DNA from 4 places in the Pseudodesulfovibrio cashew genome. Region 1 is predicted to be linked to each of the others. Evidence: predicted binding sites of a transcription regulator. Region 1 holds the regulator's gene; each other region holds the start of a gene.
The links. Region 1 encodes sigma-54, which starts transcription at its own class of promoters, with help from an activator protein. Its sites were predicted from a motif close to CTGGCACGGNNNNTGCTT; they were not measured.
Positions count from the first base shown of each region.

Region 2: the regulator sigma-54 is predicted to act here: its motif matches at 1,247-1,264, upstream of GM415_RS17495 (UxaA family hydrolase).
Region 3: the regulator sigma-54 is predicted to act here: its motif matches at 3,319-3,336, upstream of GM415_RS01390 (Flp family type IVb pilin).
Region 4: the regulator sigma-54 is predicted to act here: its motif matches at 2,206-2,223, upstream of GM415_RS02640 (PEP-CTERM sorting domain-containing protein).

Region 1 covers NZ_CP046400.1:3,005,483-3,009,965, forward strand. Annotated here, with positions in the region: gene lptC (LPS export ABC transporter periplasmic protein LptC) at 1-171, shown strand, start outside; gene lptA (lipopolysaccharide transport periplasmic protein LptA) at 191-1,036, shown strand; gene lptB (LPS export ABC transporter ATP-binding protein) at 1,037-1,762, shown strand; gene rpoN (RNA polymerase factor sigma-54) at 2,008-3,414, shown strand; gene hpf (ribosome hibernation-promoting factor, HPF/YfiA family) at 3,446-3,985, shown strand; gene GM415_RS13675 (PTS sugar transporter subunit IIA) at 3,988-4,437, shown strand; gene rapZ (RNase adapter RapZ) at 4,459-4,483, shown strand, end outside.
Region 2 covers NZ_CP046400.1:3,820,232-3,824,714, forward strand. Annotated here, with positions in the region: gene GM415_RS17490 (UxaA family hydrolase) at 1-914, opposite strand, end outside; gene GM415_RS17495 (UxaA family hydrolase) at 911-1,210, opposite strand; gene GM415_RS17500 (alpha-hydroxy-acid oxidizing protein) at 1,478-2,506, opposite strand; gene GM415_RS17505 (phosphatidylserine decarboxylase family protein) at 2,885-4,150, opposite strand; gene GM415_RS17510 (LysE family transporter) at 4,339-4,483, opposite strand, start outside.
Region 3 covers NZ_CP046400.1:310,170-314,652, reverse strand. Annotated here, with positions in the region: gene GM415_RS01410 (hypothetical protein) at 1-46, opposite strand, end outside; gene GM415_RS01405 (type II and III secretion system protein family protein) at 64-1,503, opposite strand; gene cpaB (Flp pilus assembly protein CpaB) at 1,513-2,337, opposite strand; gene GM415_RS01395 (A24 family peptidase) at 2,353-2,898, opposite strand; gene GM415_RS01390 (Flp family type IVb pilin) at 3,048-3,224, opposite strand; gene GM415_RS01385 (Flp family type IVb pilin) at 4,106-4,267, opposite strand; gene GM415_RS01380 (phosphatase PAP2 family protein) at 4,278-4,483, opposite strand, start outside.
Region 4 covers NZ_CP046400.1:603,091-607,573, reverse strand. Annotated here, with positions in the region: gene GM415_RS02650 (nucleotide pyrophosphohydrolase) at 1-68, opposite strand, end outside; gene GM415_RS02645 (PEP-CTERM sorting domain-containing protein) at 217-1,248, opposite strand; gene GM415_RS02640 (PEP-CTERM sorting domain-containing protein) at 1,463-2,185, opposite strand; gene dnaE (DNA polymerase III subunit alpha) at 2,308-4,483, opposite strand, start outside.

The DNA of each region.
Region 1 (4,483 bases):
GCTATCAAGAAGGTTTACCTCAAGGGCGGCGTGACGGTGCGACGGCCCGACATGACGTTGACGGCCACTGCCGTAGAGATCGACCTTGTCAGCCGGGAATTGACGGCGGCAGGCGACGTCAAGGCGCTCATGGCCCCCGGCGGAATGCGGGATCTGCCATTCAACCAGTAGACAAAGGAGCGGGACTCCGATGAAAAAGATATATGCCATGGCGCTGACATTGCTATGCGGCCTGTTTGTCACCGGTGCGGCTCTCGCCGCCGACTGGGGAGAGATTCGCGTCGCCAAAAGCAACTTGAATGTGCGGGAGGGGCGTTCTCCCAAGACGGAGCACGTCCTCACCCTCGCCAAGGGGCAACGGGTCAAGGTCGACTTTCTCAAGGAGGGCTGGGTGGCTGTTTTCAATCTAAACGAACCCACCCGTGACGAATCCCGCGCCATCGGTTACGCCAACGACAAGTATCTCGAACGGGTAGAAGCGGCGCCTCAGGCTGCACCCAAAAGCGAGGAAAAGCCGGTCGTGGCGGAAGCCGAGGGAGAGGGTGAGGTTGTGGCAAACGTGGCCTCCGCACCGCCTTCGGCTACGGAAAACCTCGGCGTGGATTCCAATCGCATCCCGGTGAAGATATCTGCGGACAGGATGGTCTACGACGAGAGCGGAAAAGTGGTTTCCTTCGTGGGGAACGTGGTGGCGGAACACGGCGGCCTGACCCTTTGGGCAGATAAGCTCTCCGCCTATCTGTCGTCCAGCACCGGCAAGAAGTTTTCCGCAGACTCCATCGACCGCATCGTGGCCGACGGGAACGTCCGGGCCAAGAAGGGCAAGTCCGAGGGTGAGGCTGGTCGCGTGACCTATTTTGTTGCCAAGCAGATCCTCAAGATGGAGCAAAACCCCAAACTTCAGGACGGTCCCAACAGCCTGACCGGCGACGTCATCAATTTTTACGTTCGTGAGAACCGCAGCGAAGTGATCGGCGGCAACGGACAGCGCGTCAAGGCCATCTTCATGGCGCCGAGCAAGCTCAAGGTGCAATAGATGCAGTCAGGACTGGTCGCCACCAATCTCTCCAAGCGCTACGGCCAGAAAGAGGTCGTGCACGGCATTAATCTCGAATTGCACCCCAAGGAGGTCGTCGGGTTGCTTGGTCCCAACGGAGCGGGCAAGACCACGACGTTTTACATGCTTGTGGGCATCGTCAAGCCCAACACCGGCCAGGTGGTCCTCAGCGGCACCCAGCTTACGGAGAAGCCGCTGCACGAGCGGGCGCGCATGGGGGTAAGCTATCTGCCGCAGGAGAGCTCCATCTTCAAGAAGCTCTCGGTCCGGCAGAATCTGGAGATCATTCTCGAGCAGACGTCCCTCAATACCGCGGCCCAGAAGCGCCGGGCCGAGGAACTCATGGAGATGTTCACCATTACCAAGCTGGCGGACCAGGCGGCAATGTTCCTCTCGGGCGGAGAGCGCCGCAGACTGGAAATCGCCAGGGCTTTGATAATGGACCCTCAGTTCATTCTCCTGGACGAACCTTTTGCCGGGATTGATCCCATCGCCGTCATCGATATTCAGGAGATCATTTCCGTGCTCAAATCCATGGGCATCGGCATTCTTATTTCCGACCACAACGTTCGGGAAACACTCAATATTTGTGACCGTGCGTATCTTGTGTACGAGGGGACCGTCATCCTTGAGGGGACGCCTGCAGAGATCGTGCAGGATAGCCGCGCTCGTCAGATCTATCTTGGCGAAGACTTCCGCCTGTAACGCCTTTTCGGCACCTTTTTTACCTTTGGTGATTTACACCGTCATGAAAGGTTGGTACAATTCTTTCATGTGCCATATCTTCCACTTTTAATTCAATACTCACAACGAGTTAGCAGGATGTTCTTGCAACATTCCTCTCAATGTGGCATAGTTTATCTCAAGAAATCCAACTTCAATGATGGAAAAAGTATTTTGCAGATAGAATTGTATATATGCGCGTTTGCCGCGGATGAGGCCTGATAACTATGGGCCTTGAACTCAGGCAACAACTCAAGCTTTCTCAGCAGCTGGTCATGACGCCCCAGTTGCAGCAGGCCATCAAACTGCTGCAGCTTTCCCGTCTTGAGCTTCTGGAAACGGTGCAGCAGGAACTCATGGAGAATCCATTTCTCGATGAGACCGAGACCGAGACCGAGATTCGGGAGAAGGAAACCCTGACCGAATCCCAGGCCGAGGAAGAGCTTGTACGCACAGCCGACTGGGAAAATTACCTGGGCGAGTTCTCCAGTACCTCCAAGCAGGCCATGGCTCGTGACTCCGAGGTGCCGGAAGAGGGGCTTTCCTTTGAGGCTCGGCTGGCATCCAAGCCCTCACTTGAAGGGCATCTCAACTGGCAGATGCGGCTTTCCAATTTTACCGAACGGGAAGTGGCCATCGGTGAAACCGTTATCGGCAATGTGGACCACAACGGGTACCTCCAGGCCTCCAACGAAGAGATCATGTCCATGGTTTCGGCCACTGAGGAGGAGATCGATTCCGTGATCGAGCGGATCAAGCGTCTCGATCCCGTTGGTGTGGGCGCGCGTACTCCTCAGGAGTGTCTGCTCGTCCAGATGGAGGTACTCGGTTACGATGACCCCATTCTCGAGTCGCTGGTCAGGGATCACCTTGAGGACCTGGAAAAGAACCGTTACAAGCCCCTGGCGCGAAAGTTCAAGATTTCCATGGAAGAACTCAAGGAATACCTTGATCTCCTCCAGACCTTGGATCCCATGCCGGGCACCAATTTTTCTTCCACCGAGCCGCATTACGTCAGCCCTGACGTCTTCGTCTACAAGTACGGCGACGAGTTCGTGATCATTCTCAACGAGGATGGTCTGCCTCGCTTGCAGATGAATTCTTTTTACATGGATTCCATGAAAGGCGCCAAAGACAAGGAAAAGGACTATTTTCAGGAAAAGATGCGTTCTGCCGCATGGTTGATGAAAAGTCTGTACCAACGCCAAAGAACCTTGTATAAAGTAGTTGAGAGTATTGTCCGTTTTCAACGGGAGTTCTTTGAAGAGGGCGTAACCAAGCTCAGACCATTGATACTTAAGGAGGTTGCCGAAGATATCGAGATGCACGAGTCCACGGTGAGCCGCATTACCACAAGCAAGTATGTGTCCACGCCGCACGGTATTTTCGAGTTGAAGTTCTTCTTCAACAGTGCGCTGGATTTGAATGACGGTTCCCAGGTGGGTTCGGAAAGCGTCAAGGCGCTCATCAAGCAGATGATCGCCGAGGAAGATGCGAAGAAACCACTGAGCGATGAAAAAATCGGCGAGATACTGAAGGAGAAGCTGGATGTTAACATCGCCCGGCGCACCGTCGCCAAGTATCGTTCTGCAATGGGTATCGCCTCATCTTCAAAGCGCAAGCAATACTTCTGATCTTGTTGGACTTATAACCAGGAGGTAGAGTATGAACATAAGCTTCACTTTCAAGAACTTCGACCCGTCTGATCATCTCAAGGGTTATGCGCAGAAGCGTTTTGAAAAGGTGGCCAAGTTCGTTTCCGACTCCGAGGCCGATCTTCAGGTGAACCTGCTGGTCGACAAGTTCCGCCATAAGGCAGATGTCATTCTCAACGCGGACGCAATCCATATATCGGCATATGAAGACTCCGAAGACATGTATTCCACCATCGACATGGTGCTCGACAAGCTCGAGGCGCAACTGCGAAGGATGCGCGAAAAGATGAAGGATCGCCCCCGGCAGGCGCGGGGCAACAAGGTGATGATGAACTTCCTCTCTTTCGAGGAGACAGCCGGCGTTTCCGGCCCGACCATTGTGGGCACCGACTCTTACGAGGCCAAGCCCATGTCCGTGGACGAGGCGGCGGAACAGCTCAATTCACTCGATAATGAATTCCTCGTTTTCCTCAATGCGGAGACCGAGGGTGTCAACGTAATCTATAAGCGGAAGAACGGCGACTACGGCCTGATCGATCCTGGACACTAATTATGAAACTCGGTGACTACCTGGTGAAGGATCTCATCCTTCCCAACCTCACCTCCGATTCCAAGTCGGGGGTACTGATGGAACTCATAGCCCCTGTGGGCAAAACCGAACCCGAAGTGGACACGGACCATGCGGTCCGTGTCCTTCTTGATCGGGAGCGGCTCGGTACGACCGGCATCGGCGACGGCATCGCCATCCCCCACGGCAAATTGGAAAACCTCGAGAAGGTCATCGTGGTGGCGGGCCGGAGTCCCGAGGGCGTCGACTTCGAGGCCCTGGACCACAGGCCGTGTTTCATCTTCTTTCTTGTTTTGGCCCCGGAACAGATGGCCGGGCTTCATCTGCGCATTCTGGCGCAGATTTCCCGTGTGCTCAAAGATGAGGCCTTCCGCAAGCGTTTTCTGGAAGCCGAAGGGCGGGACGAGTTGTGGAACCTGCTTCAGGACGTTTAATCCGATGAAGGAAGCGATCTGTTGAGTTCTGCACGCAATTTCCCCG
Region 2 (4,483 bases), 810 kb from region 1:
TGGAAGATGTTCAGCACCGAGCCCGCGGCCGCGAAGCCGAGAAAGAGCGCGGTGGAGGACATCCACGAATCCATGTAGTACAGGCCGCGTCCCTCGGGGATTTCGCCGTACTGGGTGCAGCCCTGGATCGGCCGGGTGCCGGACTTGACGATGGCTCCAAGAGACTTTTCCTCCAGAGTCGTCAGGCCCGCCTGAATGTTGGCCGGAATGGGGTTGATGGTCCGGATGTCCTCTCCGGTGGAGCGGGCTTCCTCTTCCACCCTTTCCACGGCGCGCAGGAACTTGTCCCGTTCGCCCTCGTCGGTGAACCGCTTGGCCACGATGTGCTCGGCGCCGATGACCTCTGTGGTCTCGGCGAACATGGCGCGGCCGCCGTTGTCCACCAGGGTGTCGAAGAGATGGCCGACCACCGGGTTGCCGGACATGCCCGAAGTGGCGTCGGAATACCCGCACTTCACGGCCATGTTCAGCGCGCCGAAGTCCACCTCGGTGCGCGGCGTTTCACTGGCCTTCTGCACCAGGTTCCGGCACTTGCGCACGGCCAGGCCCAGGGCATCCTGGAATCCGCCGCAGTCCTTCATGAACACCGTTTCCATGGGCTTGCCGCTCTTGGCGATCTCACCCACGAAGGCGTCATAGGAAAACTCGGGATATCCGGCGTCCGGCTTGTTGCCCACGATGAGCACTGCGCCGACGTTGGCATTTTTGGCCAGACCTATCATGGTCCGGGCGATGGTCTTGCGATCGTCGCCGTCACGGCCGTTCTCATTGGGCTGGATGAACAGCCGGGTACCGCTGACGAGCTTGGACACCATGGCGGCCAGGGTGGCTGCGCCGCGTCCGTTGGCCATTACCAGCGTGTGATTGCGGATGCCGGTTGAACCGTCCGGCCTGACGTATCCGAGAAACTTCATGCCTGTCCTCCAGGAATATCGCCGCGTCCCCGCTTTCCTTCGACGTTATGGATGTGGACGCACTCGCCCGCCTTGATATCCACGGCGGCGCGACCGACGACTTCCTTGTACTTGATGATATCGCCGCCAGCGGGGATGTCCTGAACGGCGGCCTTGAAACCGAAGGGGATTTCGTCCTGGGCGGTAATGACATGCTGTGCACCGTCCACGGTGTAGGAGACTTCATCGCCGCCAACGATATCCTCGATGGCGTTTCCGACGTTGTCCTTTGAACTCATGACAATAAGAGCTTTCATTAGCATCCTCCGAGATGTCAGTATTGCTGCCCGGAAGAGCAAGAGCCTTGCCAAGATTTCAATTTAATGAATAACATCTTGTTTTAACTTATTTTATTATCAAATTGGTATATCAAAGAGCGGCAGGCGAAAGGGCTGAAACGTTTCAAACATTTCAACATGAAATGCAAAATGAAACAGTCAACATGCAAAATGAAATAACAAAAGCCCGAGACACCGCCGTCCTGAAACGGCAGCGGCTCGGGCCCAAAACGATACGGTCTCCCATCAGCCGTTCAAGCCATGAATGATCGAGGGGGAAACGTCACGCACATCAGGCGTTCCTGTCATGACCATGGCCTGGCGCAACTGATCCCCCAGGGTCTCGAAATAGCGGGCCACCCCTTCCCGGCCGCCGCCCACGGCAGCCACGGACACGGGCCGTCCGATGAGGACGCAGTCCGCGCCCAGCGCAAGCATCTTCAGGATGTCCCCGCCGTCACGCACCCCGCCGTCAGCCAGGACCGGGATGCGTCCGCCCACTGCGGCGACGACCTCGGGCAGGACTGTCGCGGTCCCCGGGGTATGGTCCAATGCGCGCCCCCCGTGGTTGGACACGACCACGGCGTCCGCACCGGCCTCCACGGCCAGGGAGGCGTCCCGGGGAGACATCAACCCCTTGAGAATGAACGCAATGCCCCAGGCATGCACCTTGCCTATGATGTCCGCCAACTGCTGTGAGGTCCGGGGGGCCACGGGACGGCCACGGCGGCGCAGGGTCAGCAGCCCGGCGGCGTCGATGTCCATGCCGATGGCCTTGCAACCGGTGTCGCGGGCCTTTTCCAGCTTCTCATCCAGTTCGGCCCCTTCCCACGGCTTGATGAAAGGAATGCCGCAGCCATGATGCAGAGTCAGCGCGGCCAGCCCGGCCTCATGGATAACCGGGGGGACGCCGTCGCCGGTACAGCCGACGATGCCCGCGTCCAGGCAGCCGCCCACCACCGATAGGTTGTAGTCTTCCTCGCTGACCCCAAGGTCCATGTTGACGGCCACACCGCCGATGGGCGCGGCCAGCACAGGAAGCGCCAGCTCATACCCCAGCAGGGTAATGGCCGTCTTCGGTTCGGTGATGTCATGAACCAGCCGCATGTTCAGGTGCAGGCTTGCCAGTGCGGAAACATTGTTCTTGAAGGAAGCTCCCGTTCCCAATCCACCCATGCCGGGAATTTCACCGGCACAGACTCTGCCGTCGCAGACTTTGCAGACCCGGCAGAACTTCTTCATCTTTTGGCGCGCGTTATCGCGGATAGCTTTCATTGAAATCTCCTTAGGTGGTCAAGGCCGGATCGGATTGCAACATTTCCTGGAATGGGTCGAGCAAGGCGGGAATTCGGCGTGATCGAGGTGACGCCCAACAGGATGGGCTCACCGAAAAACTTGAGCCAATAGGGTAGGATACTTCCCCGATACGGGTCAATGCTCCGCCGGACGACAAACCGGTCTGCAGCCGGACAGGCCAGCCCAGCCATAGAAAAGGCCCGGGAGCTTCCTCCAGGGCCTTCCTCTCACCGTCAGCCAACTTCTTGCGACCTGAAAAGCATTAAATACGTATAGCTACAACCACTTGTATTTACATTTTATTAATTAAAATCAAACTACACGACCTTCCGTCAGCGACATGAAAAGCCACAACGGTCATCGGACGGTTGCGATTCGGGAGCGCACGGGGATGTTCTTCGTCTCAAGCCCCGGAGTCTGGCCACGCAGATCGAAGTCGAGCTCCACGCCGGGCCGGAAGATGAGTACGTGTGTCGAGCCGCCGAAGTGGAACATGCCGAGCTGGTCGCCCTTCTTCACATGCTGGCCCTCATAGACCGTGAGCTCATTGGACGAGACCTCGGCCATGCCGACGAACATGACCGCCATCAGCCCGATGTCCGGGTTGTCCGCCTCGATGAAAACCAGGGCCCGTGCCGCAACCTGGGTGATGTAGCCCTGCGACCGGTTAGGGCTGGCAGGGTCAAACCCCGCCAGGGGAGATTGGGCGTAATAGGAGCCGTCGATCAGCTGCGTCTTCACGATCCTGCCGCTGACCGGGCTGTGCCAGCGATGATAGCTGAGCGCGCTCAGAAACGCCTGGTAGATAGTGCCGCCCTCGAACCGGGCAGCCAGAGGGTCACCTTCCAGCATGTGATACAGCGAGTAGGGCTGTCCCTTGATCCAGAATCGGTCACGCAGCTTCACGTTTTTGGCCAGCTTGAACGGCGCGGATTCGCAGGCGTTGGCGATGACCGCGTCGTCGTCCGGGGCCGCAACGGGCCGACGTCCCTCACGGAAGCGGCGGGTAAAGAAATCATCCCAGGAGGCGAACCCGTGGTAGGGTTTCGACGGATCGCAGACGAAGTCCTGCTCAAAGGTCGGCATGGCCTCCCTGGCGTCGCGGCCGAACCACCCTTTCTCGGGATCGTCGCCGAGCACGTAGCGGGAGTCCGGCGAGCCGAGATACACGGCCCATTGCCTGAGTATCTTCTTCAATTGCGCGTTAACCCGGCCATCCAGGAAGGCGGTGGTCCCGGCTGTGGTGCCCATGGGCCAGTTCAGGACGGCATTGATAGGGAACCCCACAAGCCCGCTCTTGTTGAACTCGGGGGCCTGCTGCAAGATGTCGCTCAACCGCTGCAACATCACGCGGTAGTCGCGGACCTGCGGTTTACCCGTCGGATCGTTCCTGAACTGCGGCTTGTCCGGAATCGTCTCGAACATCCGCGAGAAGAGCATGAGCAGCTCGGGATCATTTTCGATCAGTTCCCGGAACTCCTGCACCACAGGCAGAAGCCGGGGCGTCTCGCCCGAGGCTGTCGGAAGGTCCGAGCCGCTCGCCCGCCCGGCAAGGCCAAGCAAAAGGACAAGGCCACAGAAAAAGACGACAAGATTGTTCTTACCATACCGTTTCCAAGTCATTTCGGGCCTCCCTCCTTGGTTATCGACGCGGTGGCCAGAGTTTGACCAGTACTCCTCCTATAAACCGCCTGCGAGGGTATGCCAAGGTCTTGCAAAAAACAGACGCCCACGACCGATGCCCGGCTCCCCGAGGGAAGCCGGGCCTGGAGGGACGACACACGGTCGTGCACGGTATTCTAGGGCTGCCGCTACGAGTCCAGCGCCAGCTTTGCGCCGAGGCCGAATAAACAGGCTCCCACAACTTTCTCGAGCCGATGCCGCCAGCGATCGAACAACTTCACGGTGCGCGGATCGGTCAGGACGAACACGACAAACGCGAACCAAGACAGGTGC
Region 3 (4,483 bases), 1.2 Mb from region 1:
GGGCCGCGATGCCAATGATGATTAGGGTGATGAGCATGTTGCGCATGGTCTTTCTCCTTGTCCTTACTTGGGCCAGGCGTGGCCGAACTCGCCGTCGAAGCCGTTTTCCGGGCGGACCACAGTGCCCGCTGCCGGAGCGTTCACGTTCTTGGCGTCGGCCACGTGCTTTTCGTCGCCCTGGCCTTCGAGCAGGCCGAGCATGTAGAATTCGTAGTCGCTGGGTTCCTTGAAACCGTCACCCGGCAGGGTCTGCTTGGCCATGTCGATGGGCTTGACCAGGTGGGCGGTGACGATGATCACCAGCTCGGTCTTGTCCTTGAGATAGTCGGAGGAGCGGAACAGGGTGCCGAGGACCGGGACGTCGCCGAGGACCGGGAAGCGGTGGTTGTTTTCCTTGAGGGACTGGCTGATCAGTCCGGCGATGGCGAAGGACTGGCCGTCCGCCAGTTCGATGACCGTGGCCGCCTTGCGCGTGGAGATGGCCGGGATTTCATAGCCGTCGTAGCGCATGGCGTTGGTGTAATCGAGTTCGGAGACCTCGGGGCTGACCTGAAGGTTGATGGATCCGGACGAGAGGACCGTGGGCGTGAACTGGAGGCCGATGCCGAAGGGCTTGAACTCGACGGAAACGGTGCCCAGGGCGCCCGGGATGGGGATCGGGATTTCGCCGCCCACCAGGAAGTCGGCGGATTCGCCGGACACGCAGGTCAGGTTGGGCTCGGCGAGCAGGCGGGCCAGGCCGTGGGCCTTGAGGGCGTCCAGCAGGCCGGTCACGCTGATGCTGCCGCTGCTGTACTGTGCCACGCCGTTGATCCGGTCGGTCAGCTCGACATAGTTGACCGCGCCCAGGGCGGAGTCGGTCTGCCTGCCCAGGGAGGTCAGGTTGTTGAGGAAGGAATACATGGTGAAATTGGAGAAGGTGGCAGCGAGGTTGACGCCCATGCGCTTGGTCACGGTGCGGCTCATTTCGGCCACGCGGACTTCGAGCATGACCTGCTGGATGCCGTCCACGCGCAGGAGGTTGACGACCTTTTCCGGGGCCTCGGCCTCGGCCAGCGACAGGATGGAGGTCAGGTTGCCCGTGTTGGTCACGTAGCCGGACAGGGTGATGGATTCGCCGGAGGAGAGGACCTGGATGCCCTTTTCCTCGGGCAGGATCTCATGGATCATCCGCTTCAGGCGGGTGACGTCCGGGGTGATGACCAGGTCGTATACGCCGGAGACGGTCTTGCCTTCCCACAGGGTCAGGGTGGTGGTGCCCAGCTCCTGGCCGGTGATGTAGATCTGGGTTGGGGACAGGACCACGATGGATGCGGCGGCGGGTTGGGCCAGGGACACGCGGGTCACGGGCTTGTCCGTGCTCAGGATGGTGGACTTGTCCAGTACCAGGCGGATGACGCCGGGTGCTTCGGTGTTGAGGATGCTTACTCCAGCCGACGCCGTGCCCGGAGCCATAAGGGCCAGGACGAAGAGAGCGGCTATGAGATATTTATGTATGGTCATGGCCGTCTCCTAAAATTTCAGGGTTCTGGTGTCGCCGCCGGTGATGACTTCGACCTTGACCTGGTTGCGATTGGTGGCCTTGCGCGGCTTGGGCTTGGGCCGCAGGGCTGCCAGGGCCTTCTTGACGTTGACGCCGGTGGTCAGGATCTTGCTTTCGTCCTGCTCGTTGCGCAGGGCGAAGTTCAGGGTCCCCTGGGTGGAGGCCAGGGCCAGGCGTTCGCTTTCCTCGGGGCTCAGTTCCAGGGTGTAGACGTCCACGGAGGCGGTCTTGCCGTCCTTGTCGGGCGGGGAGAGTTCGGTGCCGGTGGCCAGGACCTTGATCCGTTCCAGGACCAGCTTGGTCACGGGCTTGTTGTCGTAGCCCTCGGGCAGGGTGACGATGACGTCGACACGGTCGCCGGGGCGGACGAAGCCGGCCAGGCCCATGACCATGTTGCCCTTGACGGACATGGCGCGCTTGCCTGGTTCGATCAGGGCGGAGACGCCGCCGCCCATGACGGACGGGTCGGCCAGCTTGGATTCGGTCACGGCCTCGTTGGCGGCCACGTCGGTGCTCAGGACACGGCCTTCAAGGGCTTCAACGTCCGGGAACGCGCCCGAAGGTCTGGAATCGGGGGTGAACCGCTTCACCTCGAGCATGTCCTCGACCAGCTTGGTTCCGCGCTTGATCTCGGCCTTGGCCACGACCACTTCCACAGTGGTGACGGCTTTTTCGGCCACGGCCTTGGGCTGCTTGGTCAGCTTGGATGTCCACATGAAGATCAGGACGCCTGCGGCCATTGCCAGCATCAGCGCCACGCCGATCTGAAGGAGTGCCTTGGTTGATTTGCTCATCTGGTTCCCCCTTGCCTAGCGGACCACGACCGAGCCGGTCTGGGTGAAATTCAGGATCAGGGCGCCCACGGTGCCCACGGCGATGGCTACGCCGTAGCAGAGCCTGGGAAGCGCCTGTTCGGTGTTGACCGGGGAGTAGTCGAACTTGTGGGTGGAGAGGAAGCGGAGGAAGGTTCCCCAGAGGTTGGCCATGACGGCCTTGAACTGGGCGAAGTTCATGAGAAGGACGGCGATGGCGTAGATGCCGCCGGCCAGGCAGGTGAAGAGGAATGCGGTGAAGGTGGCTTCCACGCCGAGCCATGCGCCGATTCCGGCCATGAGCTTGACGTCGCCCGCGCCCATCATACCCATGAGGAAGGGAACGATCATCAGGCCGAGCCCCAGGGCGAAGCCGCCCGCGCTCAGGGCGAGCCCGTCCAGGCCGCCGTGGACCGTGTGCGCGATCAGGCCGGTGAGCATGAGCGGAAAGGTCAGCCAGTTATGAATTTTCTGGCTCTTGAGGTCGGTGATGGTGGCGACCAGGAGCGCCGCTCCGAGCACGCCGGTGATGAGAATATTCATGTTCCCCCCGATGTGTGCCAGTTCCGGCCGCGTCATCCGTTTTCCCCTCGGATGACTGAACCGGGGCTGCGGGCTGCTTTCCCGCGGCCCCGGTTCGGCTGCTCTGGCTGCTTCCGTTAAACGGTAGTACCTTGATTTGACCTGACGGCTTAGGAAGCCATCGCGGCGCTCATCTTGGTGGAAATGGTAGAGAAGGTGGACGAAACGGTGCTTCCCAGGGTGGTCACAGCGGTGATAATCGCTGCGGCGATCAGGGCGGCGAGCAGGCCGTATTCAAGAGCGGTGGCGCCTTCTTCGTTACGAATGAGGTTCATGATTTTGGTCATTGTTTCTCTCCTAGGTTTTTTTCGGTTTGCCCGATCCGGGCTACTTTTGATGAAATTTGTTTTCGCGTTCTTCACATCAGCCACGCCCCGAATAAAGCAACCGGTGTGCCAGATGGCTGCAAAATGAAAATTTTTTTTATAACATGCTGATTTAAAACGTGAAAAAAAGTTTATAGGCGGATGCCTGCCTACCAGGGAGGTTGGCCTGGTTTTGTGTATCCACTATTAGTGGATCTCCTTTTGCGTGGAAGTATTCTACCTCGTCGAGAAAAAGCCGTTAAAACAGAAGGTTAATTCCATCTATTAATTGTGGAGTGGCTGCCTGAAAGTCTGGTTGAATGCCCCGAAGTTACGGAACAGAATGGGAGCGGATTGTTGAAAATCAAATGATTTCAAGAAGAACAAACACTGCCTCCTGGACGCTATAACATTGGTCCATGGGCTTCGTTATGGGGAGGGGGGCAATCCACCAGAACGGGAAAATGGGCTGCCCCCCTCTCCCACAGTCCTCAGGAGTCTGGCCATGCGGGCTGGCAATGGCAAAAGCAATTGCCCGAGAGGCTTGGGCCCGTGCTCCCTTTGGCGTGCCAGGGCTGGCCGGCATCTTCCATCGTTTCCGTGTACTCCAATTTCCTTTATGGGCCGCCTGGCACTGATACAGGCTGTCGTGTTTTTAACTGAATATGATCATCGTGGAGCCTGGGTATGGCTCAGGCCTGTATTCCCTCTCCTGCATAATACATGAATCCATAGCTCGAACCTCGGCGTGGTCCTTGAGCAGATGGCCCCGGGACAAGCTCGGGGGCGGTCTGGGGCAGGCCAAAACAAAAGGGCTTGCCGTGGCAGGCAAGCCCTTTTCGCGATCAAACAACCGCGCGGGGTTAAGGAGTTGTTGCGATGGTCGTGGCGATGGTTGAAAAGATGGTCTGGATCTGGAGGCCCAGGGTGGATACCACACCCATGATGGCCACGGCGATCAGGGCTCCGATCAAGCCGTACTCGAGTGCCGTCGCCCCTCTTTCCTCTTTCAGCAATCGTGTCATGTTGCCTCCGTTACAGGGTTGCGGAGAGGGTCTTCGGCTCGTTGCCGGACGCTCTTCCGGTGAACCATCCGCAAGCGTGCCAGATGGCGAGGGTCATTATCACGGATACATATCCGTCGACGGCATAATGCCAGCCCAGATGGACCGAGCCGAGCATTATGCAGCCGCAATAGGCGGTGAAGCCCCATCCTGCCACGCGTCCGATGCGCCACCCCA
Region 4 (4,483 bases), 1.5 Mb from region 1:
TGCTGCCAGTTTCGTTCCTCGACAAAGACACGGTGCCGCTTGGTGAGTTCTTTCAGAGAGTCATGCATGGAGGCATGGTGTGTCGAGCCGAACGGTTTGTCAACCGAAGAAGGGAGGTGGCGGGCGCTTCCCGGCTTCGCCGTTTCCTGTCCCAACGCCTCACGAAAAAGGCCCCGCCGAAGCGGGGCCATATTTATCTTTTCGTTCAAGCGTCCGTCAGCTGATGAACCGGCGGGCAAAGGGCAGGGCCAGCATGCCGAGGCCCAGGAGCAGCCAGGTGGAGGGCTCGGGCACGGCGCTCTGCACGGTGCCGGGCAGGATGAAGGCCTGTTCGTAACCGGCGTTCAGCTCGGTCATCTTGAGGTCCATGGAGAACGTGTCGTACTCCTGGTAATCGCCCCGTTCCCAAGCGAACAGGAAATCATTCAGTTCGGGCGCTATGACCGCATAGGCAGCTTCGTTTTCACCCAGGTTGTGGTTGAAAGGTCCATACACGGCTTCCGCGCTGCCGCAATTGACGGTCGAGTAGGCGGCATCCAGACAGACGGCGCCGCCGGAGAGAACATAATCGGTGCCTGCATCCGGATCGAGCGGATCGTACTTTTCCGGAACGTAGGAAGGATCACTGTAGATGTTGGCGGCGAAGGCGTAGGGATCGCCGTTCTCATCACCGGCGCCGTCCCGCGTGGTGCTGGTCAATTCGAAGTAGATGGGATTGGCCAATCCTTCGGAACTCCAGAGAATGATTTGGGCCCAGACCCAAAGGCTCTGGTTGACTGCGTCGCCACTGTTCTCCTGGTTGTTGTTGAAGAAGAATATCGGCGCCTGTCCATCGAGATATGCAGTGAGGCTCGCCAAGGTGGAGTCCCAGGTGGTCAAGTTTTCATTCGCCCCCAGGTCGGGGTCCGGATCAGGGGCGATAGCGGTCTCGAATTCGGGGCCGCCGCTTTCGCCGCCAGGGGTCTGATAGGGATCATCCATGTCGCCGTCGTTGGTGCTGATGTCCTGTCCCGTAGCACCTGTGGCGATGACGATGGCGTCCTTGATCTGTCCGGCGGAGGACTTTACGGCATACTCAGATCCATAGAACTCCTCGAGGATGGGAAGGGAGTACGAGTAGAAGTCGCCATAAGTATGGGTGAGGCCCGGATCCGTTGCAGGAGGCAGGGTGAATGCCTTAGCGTTATTGGGGCGGGCAACGAGGAATATGCTGGCAATAAAAAGAATGGCTATGATTGCTCTCTTCATGGTGGCTTCCTTTTGTAAAAATGTGAGAAGCTATGTTAAGAAGAGTAAGCAAAAATCAAGCCGAAAGATAACACCTTAATTTTACATAAAAAGGGAAATGACCGCGGCGGGAAATGTGTGAGGTTTTCCGACAAACGAAAAAAACTTTACAATTGCAACTATCTATCGCTGCTATAGATAAAATCACTATGAGCAGAACTCCGCGTCAGGAATGCTAGCGGCGTCTTCTACGAGCCAATGGCAGGAGTGCCAACCCAACGCCCAGAAGGAGCCAGGTAGAAGGTTCGGGGGTCGGGAGCGGCGGGTCGTAACCCTTGACCCAAGCGCTGCCTTCAGAGTTCGCCTCGGCGCCGTCTTCCGAGATGTCGATACCCTGAATGTGAGCCACGGAAATGAACTCTTCATCCTTGGCATCAATGAGGAAATGGAAATCCTCGGAGGTCAGGTCGTCAATGCCGGTTATCCAGATCTGGCAGATGAGACCGGCGTCGAAACGGTCACTGTCGCCGTTCAGGAACGGGACATTGATTTCCAGCGGGATGGCGGCACCCGTGGTGGTGAAGCCGTCCGCGTCAGTCCAATCGACGTTCTTTTTGACGTTGGGCTCCACGCCGGAGATATAGGTAAAGACCAGATCTTCGACGTTCTTGTCCGGATTGAAGGTGAAATACCAGTCGGAAACGAACTCTTCAGCCACCAGATTGTCCGTGAAAAGCGTCAGGAGCACCCCGGAGCTGAAGTTGAAGTCCCCGTTATAGAAGATGTTTTCTCCCGCGTCTTCGAACAGGGCCTTAAGCCACGGGGCATCGCCGCCGGGAGTATCGCCTGTATAGACTTCGTTGTATTCGATATAAATATAGGCGAACGCCGGTGAATGGAGGGCCATTACCAGCAACGCGGACAGACAGATATGGAGCAGTATGGTTGATTTATGCATAGCGAACCTCTGCCAGTGAATAGCAAAATCTATTCCAGGCAAAAAGTTCATTGATTCTAGATCAATAGAAAAATACAGACGGCTGGATGTAAAGTCTTCCGACGGTCTTTCTGTAAAATATTCTATTTTGGGGCGGCCAAGTGGCGCAGGGCGTCTCCGTTTTGCCACTTTTCCACGTCTTTCCAGAACTCCCGGCTGGGAATGACCTGCCAGCCGTTGCCCAGTTTGAGGTTGACCACCGATTCCCTGGTGATCACGCCGAGGTTCACGGCAGTGGTGCCGGGGTAGCGCTTGAGGATGACCTTGAGCGCATCAAGGTGCTCGTCTGTGGCGTGTTTTTCGCCAATCCACAGGGGGACCGGCTTGTCCGACCCGTGGGCCGCGTCGGCCAGGAACAGGACTTTTTCCGCCAGGATCTTGGCCGTCTTGGGTGCTTCCTCCTGGCCCGGCTCCTCTCGCAGGTCAATGCGTCCCTGCACGAACAACGGGCGATCCGCCTCGACCTTCTCCCGGGCCTCCTCCCAGACGTTGGGCAGCATGGTGATCTCGCCCGAGGTCGTCAGGTCCTCTGCAGTGCAGAAGGCCATGGGGTCGCCCTTTCTGGTCAGAATTTGCTTGAAGTCCGGGATGATTACGGCCACGCGGACCTCGGTGCCGTTGGGTATGGACTTGCACTCGTCCAGGGTGGAGGTGCGCAGCCGTGCCATGTCCTGGCGGTAGGCCAGCAGGGGGTGCCCGGACAGGAAGAAGCCGAGGACCTCCTTCTCCAACTGGAGCTTTTCCTTGTCGTCATACTCTTCGCAGGAGGAGCAGGTGGGCGTGATCGCCTCGGACTTGCTCCCGCCGTCGCCGCCGAGCATGTCCAGCATGTTGAGCATGCCGGACTCCTTTTCCTTGGCCTTTTTCTGGCCTAGGGCCACCGCTTTTTCCAGGTCCTCCATCAGGGCTGCGCGTGGGCAGTCGAAGCAGTCAAGGGCTCCGGCCTTGATCAGCGATTCGAGCACGCGCTTGGTCACCCGCCTGAGGTTGACACGCTCGCAGAAGTCGAAAATATCCTTGAAGGTGCCGCCCTCGTTGCGCTCGACCACGATCTCGTTGATGGCCTCTTCGCCCACGTTCTTGATGGCGGCCATGGCGAAGAGGATTTCGCCCTCCCGCACCGAGAAACGCGCCATGCCCGCGTTGATGTTCGGCTGCCGGACCGCGATGTCCATGTCGCGGCAGGCGTTGATGTACATGATGATCTTCTCGGTGTTGTTCATTTCCGAGGACATCAGGGCGGCCATGAACTCCACCGGGAAGTGGGCCTTGAGGTAGGCGGTGTGGTAGGAGATGAGCGCATAGGCGGCCGAGTGCGACTTGTTGAAGCCGTATGCCGCGAACTTCTCCATGGTGTCGAAGATTTCGTTGGCGGTCTTCTCGGGGATCTTGTTTTCCCGTGCGCCCTCGAGGAACCGGGAGCGCTGCTTGGCCATCTCCTCGGCGATCTTCTTACCCATGGCGCGGCGGAGCAGGTCGCCCTCGCCCAGGGAGTAGTTGGCGATGGTCATGGCCGTTGCCATGACCTGCTCCTGATAGACCATGACGCCGTAGGTGGGCTTGAGGGTGTCCTCCAGCGAGGGGTGCGGGTAGGTCACGTCGATGTCGCCGTGCTTGCGCATGATGAACTCGTCCACCATGCTTACGCCGTGGGCGCCGATCATGCCCAGGGGGCCCGGACGGTAGAGGGCGAGCATGGCCACGATGTCCTCGAAGCAGTCCGGGCGGAGCATGCGGAGATACTTGCGCATGCCCGAGGACTCGACCTGGAACACGCCGTCGGTGTCGCCCTTGGCGAAGATGGCGAAGGTGTCCGGGTCGTCCAGGTGGAGGGTGTCCAGGTTCGGGGCGTCCTTGCCCTGCTCGCGGATGATGTCCAGGCAGTCCTCGATGACCGTCATGGTTCGCAGCCCCAGGAAGTCGAACTTGATCAGTCCGACCTTTTCGACCTTCTTCATGTCGAACTGGGTGACGATTTCCTCTTTTTTGCCCTTGTAGAGCGGCAGATACTCGGTCATGGGCTTGTCCGAGATGACGACGCCCGCCGCGTGGGTGGAGGCGTGGCGGCAGAGCCCCTCCAGCCTCGTTGAAATATCGATGAGCTTTTCGACCTTGGGGTCGGTGGCGACCATGTCGCCCAGCTCGACCACGCCCTTGACCGCGTTGGGCACGTTGATCTTGGCCTTCTCCACGCCCAGCAGCTTGGCCATGACCCCAGGGTCGTCCGGGATGAGCTTGGCGATGCGGTCTGTCTCGCCG